DNA from 2 places in the Sphingomonas sp. Leaf30 genome. Region 2 is predicted to be linked to the other one. Evidence: riboswitches for the same ligand, from Rfam matches in the RefSeq annotation. Region 2 holds a riboswitch; the other holds the start of a gene.
What was found. A riboswitch is a leader RNA that binds a small molecule or an ion and turns the genes downstream of it on or off. The one in region 2 is predicted to bind thiamine pyrophosphate.
Positions count from the first base shown of each region.

Region 1 (4,787 bases), 360 kb from region 2:
GCAGCGTACCGAGGCTGGGCCGCCCATAGCCGATCCCCGCGCGCAGCGCGGACTGGTTCGTGTCCAGAACCTTGCGGCTGCTGTTGGTGAGCGACACGCGGTTGACACCCACCGCGGGAAAGAAACCCGCCGCGGCGCGGCAACTCGCGCCGACGTCATAGGCCTGGCGCAGGAAGCTCTCGGTCACCACGGTGTTGGTGTCGCCGAGATCGAACTGCGCGCGTTCGAGCGCCGCGCTGCCGGTCACGCTGCAGGGCGCGCCGACCGGGGTCGTCACGCTCGAGGTCAGGTTGATCCGCTCGCGATCAAGGCCGCTGAACCGGGTGTTGAAATCATAGCCGACCGTGCCGCCGGCGGTGACGCGGGTGCGTCCGAAGATGCGGTTCAGGTTGACAGCCAGCGCCGGCGAAACGCGGATATTGTCGCGCGGCCCGCTCCCGCGCGCGTCGTTGAGACGCAGCACGTTGCTGTCATAGACACTGGTGATCACCGGCACGACACGAAACCGGTCGACATTGCCCGCGACGGGCACGCTGACGGGTGTGTTGACGTTGACCGTCTGTGCCTGCGCACCGCTCACCAAACCGCCAGTCATGGCCGCCGCGAGCGCGACCTTGCCGATCCGTGCAGTTCGCTCGTCTCGAGCCCTTCGCATTGTTTCCCGTCATGTTTTCAATTGCTACCCGCATGATGCGCGGTCGCATTTCGTCCTTCGAGCTATTCCGGCGCTTGTCAAATCGCGACTCGCGGCACCGGGCCCAAGGGCATCGCGTCTCGATAAGTGAAAAGCGCGATCAGGTCGAGTGACGGCGTCGCACGGTGCTGTCCCTTGATCGTACACCGGGTCGCGACGATTCGGGTGTCAGGCCTCGGCGATCAGGCTGAGAACGTCGCCGATCAGGCGTCGCATCGCGTCGCGCGCACCATCGGCATCGCGCGCGGCGATCGCGACGGCGACCGCGGCATGGTCGGCGATGTTCGCGCTGCGCCCCTTGATCCGGTTGGTGAAGCGGATCGAGGTGCGCAGCGCGGTTTCGACCACCGACTGAAACTGTGCGTAGAAGGGATTGCGCGACGCGCGCAGGACGGCGACGTGGAACGCGATGTCCGCGTCGAGCGGATCGTCATAGCTGCGCTCCGCAGCGGCCATCCGCGCCAGCCCCGCCTCGATCGCGACCATGTCCTGTTCGGTGTGGTACAGCGCCGCGAGCGCCGCCGCTTCGGGTTCGATCCCGATCCGCAGCTGGTTGAACTGCTGGAGCAGCTCGACCGAGAATTTGCGGTCCAGCAGCCAGCGCAGCACATCGGTGTCGAACAGGTTCCAGCTGCTCGATGGCTGGACGATCGTGCCCTGTCGCGGGCGCGCGCTGACCAGTCCCTTGGCGGTCAGCATCTTGACCGCCTCACGGGTCACCGATCGGCTGACGCCATGCGCCACCGCGATCTCCGCCTCGGTTGGGAAGGGCCGATCTGTATATTGGCCGGTCACGATGGCCTTGCCGAGCAGGTCGAGCATGCCATGCGTAAGGTTCCGTCCCAGATCCCGATTCTCCAGGGCAACGACGTCGGTCAGCACACGCTCCATAAAGCTTGTGTGGCGCAAACCGGTCCGGCTGTCACCCACTGCAAGCGTCTGGGTGGCGTGGATTGTCATATAATTCTGTCGCGCGTGTGCTGGGAAGGCGCTGCGGATGGGCAAACGGGCAATAACGCTATCCCCGGAAGACCGAACCGCCTAGACGGCGCGCTCCCCGGGGGGCCGCTGACGCGCGGCTGAGAGGTGGGCTGCAGCCCATGACCCGCTGAACCTGATCCGGTTGATACCGGCGTAGGGAGGGCTGGCGGCGCGTCCGTCGTCCCTCCGTGTGGAGTGGACGCAAGACCGTGATGATCCTTCGATTTGACCTGATGACGGGCCGGCCGCCCCGTGTTGCATGCAGTGCGCTGGCAGTGGCACTTGCTGCTGTGGTGGCCTTCGCCCCCGCCGGCGCGCAGACACAGGCGGATTCGCGGGACGGCGCCGACCCGGTCGATATCCGCGTGGTCGGCCTTCTTGATCCCGAGGGGCTGCTCCCCGATCAGACGGTGCCCAAGTCCGAGAGCGCGATCGCCGCGGCGTTCATCACCAAGCAGGCGCCGACGCTCAACGCGTTCCAGCTTGTCAACCTGCTGCCGGGCGCGACCGTCGCGTCGAGCGATCCCTACGGCCTGTCGACCAGTTCGAGCCTGACGTTGCGCGGGCTGGGGCAGGACGAGATCGGCGTGACGATGGAGGGCGCGCCGCAGAACGACATCGGCTATTATTATGCCTATCCCTCGCAGTTCGCCGATACCGAGAATCTGCAGCGCATCGCGCTGGCGCAGGGCGCGGTCGATATCGCGTCGCCGACGCTGGGCGGCGCGGGCGGGTCGCTGTCGCTCTGGCTCGACGATCCGAATGAGGCGCCGCGCGGGCTCGTCGACCTGTCGATCGGATCCTATGCGGCGCGGCGCGGCTTCGTCCGGCTCGATAGCGGGCGGATCGGCCAGACGGGGTTGCGGGCCTTCGTCTCCTATTCAAACACGCGCGCCAGCAACTGGCGCGGTGCCGGCCATGACACGCGCCAGCATGTCGATGCCAAGCTGCTCGGCGAATGGGGCAACGGCAACCGCGCGAGCCTGGCGCTGTCGTTCAACGATGCGAACTCGTCGACCTATCGCAGCCCGACGCTCGCCGAATGGCGCGCGCAGGGACGCGATTTCAACTTCGATGCGCGGTACAGCGCGGGCAACACCAATTACTGGCGGCTGTACCGCGCGCCGTTCCGCAACCTCTATGCGTCGGCGCCGGTGCATCTGGCGCTGGGCGCGGGGGTGACGCTCGACAGCACCAGCTATCTGCAGTTCGGTTACGGCAATTCGCCCTATGGGACGCAGCTCGGTACGACCGGTAACTTCCTGGGTATCGAGCCGCTCGCCGACCCGATCGCGCTGCCGGGTGCGGTCGACGGGGTCGCGACGGTGCTGGGCAATTATACCGGCGACCAGCGCCGCGTGGGCACGGTCAACACGCTGACGATCGAGCGCGGCATCCACCGGCTGACCGCAGGGCTGTGGTTCGATCACGGCACCGACCGCGTCGTCCAGTCCTATACCGCGGTCGGTGCCGACGGCGAACCGGCCGATCGCTGGGGGTATCGCGCAAAAGCGATCCGGACCGCCGACGGCCGGCTGCTCGCCTATGAGAACCAGCGGACCGTGACGGTCACCAAGGCGGCGTTCCTGGCCGACCATATTACGCTGACCCCGCGTCTCGCAGTCGATATCGGGTTCAAGGGCGTCAATGTCCTGCGCAGCGGGCGCAACTACCTGCCGGGCCCGCAGGACCGCGTCCGTCTCGACAGCTTCGCCGCGCTGCCGCGGGCGGCGGTGCATTACGAGATCGACGACCGGCAGCAGCTGTTCGCCAATATCACCACGAACTTCCGCACGCCGAACGAGTTCACGCTCTACGACAGCTATGCGGGCGGTGCGCTGGTCAGCGCGGGGACGACCGCGCTGAAGAACGAATATGCGGTCTCGCAGGAGCTGGGCTATCGCTATATCGGCCCCGCGCTGTCCGCATCGGTGACGGGGTTCCATTATGATTTCCGGAACCGCCAGCTGGCGACGGTCATCAACAATGGTGGCGCGCTGGTCAATTCGACGCTGAATGCCGGGGGACAGAGTTCCTACGGGATCGATGCCGAGATCGACTATCGCCCGGCGCGCGGTGTCAGCGTCTATGTCTCGGGCGAATATCTGCGCGCGCGGATCAGCGACGACCTGCCGGTCGGCGACGACTATCTGCCGACCCGCGGCCGGCATGCGGTCTCGAGCCCGACCGTGCAGATCGGTGGCGGCGGGACCTATGACGACGGACGGCTGTTCGGCAGTGTCGCGGTGAAATATGTCGGGCGGCAATATGCGACCTTCGTCAACGACGAGAGCATCAAGGGCTATGCGACGCTCGACCTGTCGGTCGGCGTGCATCTGGCGTCGATGCTCGACGGCAAGCGGACCGACCTGCGGCTGAACGCGATCAACGTGACCGATCCGCGCGTGCTGGCGGGGGTGCAGTCGGTCTCAACCAATGCGCGCGACGTGATCGGGCGCGGGGGGACGCTGATTTCGGGATCTGCGCCGACCTATTATGTCGGGAGTGGTGCGGCCGTCATGGCGACCATCTCGCGCGGCCTGTGACCGGTGCGGGCGCGATGATCGGCGCGGGCTCGCCGGCGGTGCATCTGGTCCACGGGATGGGTACCGACATGGCCGCACCGAGCTGGCCGGCGATCACCGCCGAGGAAGCCGCGACGGTGGTCGCGCAGTTTCCGGCCGCCGGTCCGCTCGAGCACGTGCACTGGCATTCGCCGCGGCCCTTCTCCGCGGCGGCGTTGATCGAGACCGGGCAGGGGATGTTCCTGCTCAAGCGGCATCACCGCCGGATGCGGACGCCCGATCAGCTGGGCGCGGAACACCGGTTCATCGCGCACCTGAGCCCGCACATTGCGGTGCCCGAGGTCATGACGCTCGCCGCCAGCGACAGCGGCGCGCCGGCCCGCGGCGACTGGACCTATGAACTGCATCGCAAGGCCCCCGACGTCGACCTGTATCGCGACCGGCCCTCCTGGACGCCGTTCCTGTCGCTGGCGCAGGCGCGGGCGGCGGGCGTGGCGCTGGCGCGGCTGCACCGGGCGTCGCAGGGGTTCGATGCGCCGGCGCGACCGCCACAACCGCTGGTCGCCAGCTTCACCATCCTGCCCGAT
Region 1 covers NZ_LMKZ01000001.1:661,606-666,392, forward strand. The annotation lists gene ASE89_RS03175 (outer membrane beta-barrel protein) at 1-655, opposite strand, end outside; gene ASE89_RS03180 (FadR/GntR family transcriptional regulator) at 863-1,585, opposite strand; TPP riboswitch at 1,750-1,838, shown strand; gene ASE89_RS03185 (TonB-dependent receptor) at 1,909-4,221, shown strand; gene ASE89_RS03190 (phosphotransferase enzyme family protein) at 4,236-4,787, shown strand, end outside.
Region 1: linked by a shared signal. The riboswitch ahead of ASE89_RS03185 (TonB-dependent receptor) and the one ahead of thiC (phosphomethylpyrimidine synthase ThiC) in region 2 are both predicted to bind thiamine pyrophosphate.

Region 2 (4,787 bases):
ATTATGAGCTCACTTTCCGGTTCTGGGATCGGCTCTGCGGCACCGACCGGGAGCACGGCGATGCAGGCAGATCGCATGCCAAGGCTGCCGCGCGTGCTGGCCGCGGCGGCGCTCTGGGCCGTTCTGGCGGCGGCGAGCCCGGTCACGCGGCTTGACGTCGAGGTCGACAATCTTCGCTCAGCCAAGGGCTTGATCCGTATCTGCCTGACCGCCGACCCCGACAATTTCCCTGCCTGTGTCGACGATGCCAAGGCACTGACCCGGACCCTGCCCGCCGCGGTCCGGACGACGAGCTTTTCGGGCCTGCCGCAGCGCGGCTATGCGCTGGCGATCATCCATGACGAGAACAGCAACTCCAAGCTCGACACGATCGCGGGCATCCCGCGCGAGGGCTATGGTTTCTCGAACAACGCGGCGGTACGCTTCGGACCGCCGCGCTTTTCCGCGGCACGGTTCATGCTCGCCGGTGATGCTGAAATGCAACAGGTCAGGATGCGTTACATCTTCTGACGGATTGCAACGGACCGAATGGGGTTGCCCCGCGTTGCGCGGTGGAACCTTTTTGTCCGGAGCCCGTCCTTGCGCGCATTCTCACTCGTTCTGACTGCCGCAACTGCGGCCGTCGCCCTCGCCACGCCGGCACTTGCGCAGACGGATCCCAATCCGACCCCGCCAATCACCGATCCCGCCGACAACAACCGGATCACGCTCGGTCTGGGCGTCGCGTCGCTTCCCGATTACGAGGGTGCGGACAGCAACAGCTTCACCCCCGGCGCGGTCGCGATCGGCACGATCCGCGGGCATGACTTCTTCACGCGCGGTACGCAGCTCTACGTGAACCTGATCCCCAATACCGGGTCGGTCGGGATCAACTACGAAGTCGGCGTTATCGCCGCCGTCCGCACCGATCGCACGGGCCGGGTCGACAACCGGCAGGTCCGCGCGCTCGGCAAGATCGACACGGCCTATGAAGTCGGCGGCTTCGTCGGCATCGGCAAGACCGGCGTCATCACCAGCGATTACGACACGCTGACCGCGCGTGTCGCCTATATCCACGACGTGTCGGGCACGCACGACAGCTATGTCATCACCCCGCAGGTCAACTACACCACGCCGCTGTCGGTCCGCACCCTGGTCGCCTTCGGCCTGTCGGCGGATTATGCAGGCAAGGGCTTTGGCCGGACCTATGCCGCGGTCACGCCGATCGGCACGATCAACAGCGGTCTGCGCACCTATGACATCAACGACAGCGGCTTCCGCCGGGTCAACGTCTCCGCGTTTGCTTTGCAGAGCCTGTCGGGCGATCTGCGCCGCGGCTTCGGCGTCGGCGCAGGGGTGCTCTACGGCCGCATGCTCGGCAAGTACAAGGACAGCCCGATCGTCGCGGACGTCGGCGATGCCGACCAGTGGCTCGGCGCGGTGGGCCTGACCTACACCTTCTGATCGCAACCCGCCGATCGATCCGAAACCCCGTGCGGCCCGGCCGTGCGGGGTTTTTCCGTTTGCGCCCCCGTCCGTTGCGCCTATGCTCGCCCTACCCCGGGGGAGCGCCGATCCGCGCTTGAGAGGAAGGCAGGAGCCTTCGACCCGCTGAACCTGATCCGGTTGATACCGGCGGAGGGAGGGAGCGGTCGCCACAGAACCGCATGCCTTGCTCCGAAACCTTTAGGAGCAAGCGCATGGCCGATTACGATCCTCGCATCCCGACCGCCGACATCGGCGTCACCACCGGCCCGATCCGCGGCTCGCGCAAGATCCATGTCGCGGTGCCCTCCAGCCCCGACGTCCGCGTCGCGATGCGCGAGATCGTGCTCGACCCCAGCTGCTCCGAGCCGCCCTTGCGCGTCTACGACACCAGCGGTCCGTACACCGACCCCAGGGCAACGATCGACATCAACGCCGGCCTGCCGCAACTCCGCCGCCAGTGGATCGAGGCGCGCGGCGACGTCGAAAGTTACGACGCGCGTGAGATCCGGCCCGAGGACAATGGCCAGCTCGGCCCCGACCGCTCGGGCGGCGTCCCGCAATTCCCCGGCAGCATCAAGCGCCCGTTGCGCGCCAGGGCTGGCGCCAATGTCAGCCAGATGCACTATGCCCGCCGCGGCATCATCACCCCCGAGATGGAATATGTCGCGACCCGCGAGAATCTCGGCCGCGCGATGCTGAAAGAGTATAAGCGCGACGGCGAAAGCTTCGGTGCGTCGATCCCCGACTTCGTCACCCCCGAATTCGTCCGCGACGAGGTCGCGCGCGGCCGCGCGATCATCCCCAACAACGTCAACCACCCCGAATCCGAGCCGATGGCGATCGGCCGCAACTTCCTGGTCAAGATCAACGCCAATATCGGCAACTCCGCGGTTGCGTCGAACGTCGCCGCCGAGGTCGACAAGCTCGTCTGGTCGATCCGCTGGGGCGCCGACACGGTGATGGACCTCAGCACCGGCCGCAACATCCACGACACGCGCGAATGGATCCTGCGCAACAGCCCCGTGCCGATCGGCACCGTGCCGATCTACCAGGCACTCGAGAAGGTCGGCGGCATTGCCGAGGAGCTGACCTGGGAAATCTTCCGCGACACGCTGATCGAACAGGCGGAGCAGGGCGTGGATTACTTCACAATCCACGCCGGCGTTCGCCTCGCCTATATCCCGATGACCGCCAAGCGGGTCACCGGCATCGTCTCGCGCGGCGGCTCGATCATGGCGAAATGGTGCCTCAGCCACCACAAGGAGAGCTTCCTCTACGAGCGCTTCGACGAGATCACCGAGATCATGAAGGCGTATGACATCGCCTATTCGCTCGGCGACGGGCTGCGCCCCGGCAGCATCGCCGACGCGAACGACGAGGCGCAGTTCAGCGAGCTCTACACGCTCGGCGAACTCACCCACCGCGCATGGCAGAGCGACGTCCAGGTGATGATCGAGGGCCCCGGCCATGTGCCGATGCACAAGATCAAGGAAAACATGGAAAAGCAGCTCGAGGTCTGCGGCGAGGCGCCCTTCTACACGCTCGGGCCGCTCACCACCGACATCGCGCCCGGCTACGATCATATCACCAGCGGCATCGGCGCGGCGCAGATCGGCTGGTACGGCACCGCGATGCTTTGCTACGTGACGCCTAAGGAGCATCTCGGCCTTCCCGACCGCGACGACGTGAAGGTCGGTGTCGTCACCTACAAGCTCGCCGCACACGCTGCCGACCTCGCCAAGGGTCACCCTGCCGCGCAGATGCGCGACGATGCGTTGAGCCGCGCGCGCTTCGAATTCCGCTGGCGCGATCAGTTCAACCTGAGTCTCGATCCCGATACGGCCGAGCAATATCACGACCAGACGCTCCCCGCGGAAGGCGCCAAGACCGCGCATTTCTGCTCGATGTGCGGCCCCAAATTCTGTTCGATGAAGATCACGCAGGAGGTGCGCGACTTTGCCGCGAAACAGAATGGCCCGGCCGACACGTTCCTAGCGGCCGATGTCGATCATACCGACGCCAACCGCGCGATCTTCGCCAAGGGTGCGCATGCCGACGCGGAAAAGGGCATGGCGGAGATGAGCGAGAGGTTCCGCGAGAAGGGCAGCGAGATCTACCTCCCCGCGGACGTCTGATCCGCCACACCCCGAACTCCTCCCCCGGCAGGGGGAGGACCAGGGGGGGCGTCCGTTACCGCTTGCGAACGAACTCCGCGCGCAGGACCAGACCCTTGATCCCGTCGTAGCGGCAATCGATCTCCTGCGCGTCACCGGTCAGCCGGATCGCCTTGATCAGCGTGCCGCGCTTGAGCGTCTGGCCCGCGCCCTTGACGGTCAGGTCCTTGATCAGCGTCACCTGGTCGCCGTCCGCCAGCACGTTGCCGACCGAGTCGCGGACCACGACCGTGTCGTCGTCCGCCGCGCGGGTCGTGGATGCGGCGTCGGCGGCGACCCATTCGCCGCTGGCCTCGTCATAGACGTAATCGTCGTCCGCCATCGTCATCGTCCTGTTTCGTGCCGGATCACTTGAGCGTCGTCATCTCGACGGGCTTGCCCTTGGTCGTCGGGTTCGAGGCGTTCGCCTTGGGCTCCTTCTCGGCCTTGGGCTTGCGGACTTCCTTGTTCGATTTCTTCTGGCTCTTGGCCATGATGCTGCCCTTCCGGCGGGGCGGAGCGCCCCGGGACGGCGACGATACACGCTTGCGCTCGCGCATACCCGTAGATTCGGACCGTCGAATCGCCCCGGCAGTGCGGGCATCGCGGGCAACCTCGGCCCGGTCGGCGCGTTGGGATGAAAAGAGCATGAGGGGGCTGCGATGCATATCGGATCCGGGGCTGCGCCGATCACCCTGTCGCTGCGTGCGGGGATGGTAATGCTTGCCATGGCCGTGTCAGGCTGCAGTGCGGGCGACGATCCCCAGCAGACCGCTGCGGTCGCCAACTTCACGCCGCCTGCCACGCGGACGCCGACCCCCGTGGCGGGGCAGGCGCAGACCACGCCGCTCACCGCCTATGTCGGCAAATATCCGCATGACGCGGTCGATGGCGTCGATTTCTTCGATCGCACCGAGGTGGCCGGCGGGTTGCTCGCGGTGGTCGACGATGCCCGGCTGCGGTCGCTGATCCGCGGACGCTCGGGACCGCAGACGCCGATCTTCCAACGGGGCCGGCGCATCGCCTCCTGGGGGTGCGAGGCGCATAACTGCGGCGATCACAACTGGATGGTCGCGATCGATCCGGCGGGTGGGACAGCGCAGGCCTGTTATCACGATGCCGGTACGATGCGCGATCAGAGCCGCTGGTATGCCGATGGCGCACCGG
Region 2 covers NZ_LMKZ01000001.1:303,390-308,176, forward strand. The annotation lists gene ASE89_RS01440 (DUF2141 domain-containing protein) at 61-510, shown strand; gene ASE89_RS01445 (MipA/OmpV family protein) at 580-1,443, shown strand; TPP riboswitch at 1,533-1,640, shown strand; gene thiC (phosphomethylpyrimidine synthase ThiC) at 1,680-3,602, shown strand; gene ASE89_RS01455 (alkylphosphonate utilization protein) at 3,658-3,963, opposite strand; gene ASE89_RS21410 (hypothetical protein) at 3,989-4,114, opposite strand; gene ASE89_RS01460 (hypothetical protein) at 4,283-4,787, shown strand, end outside.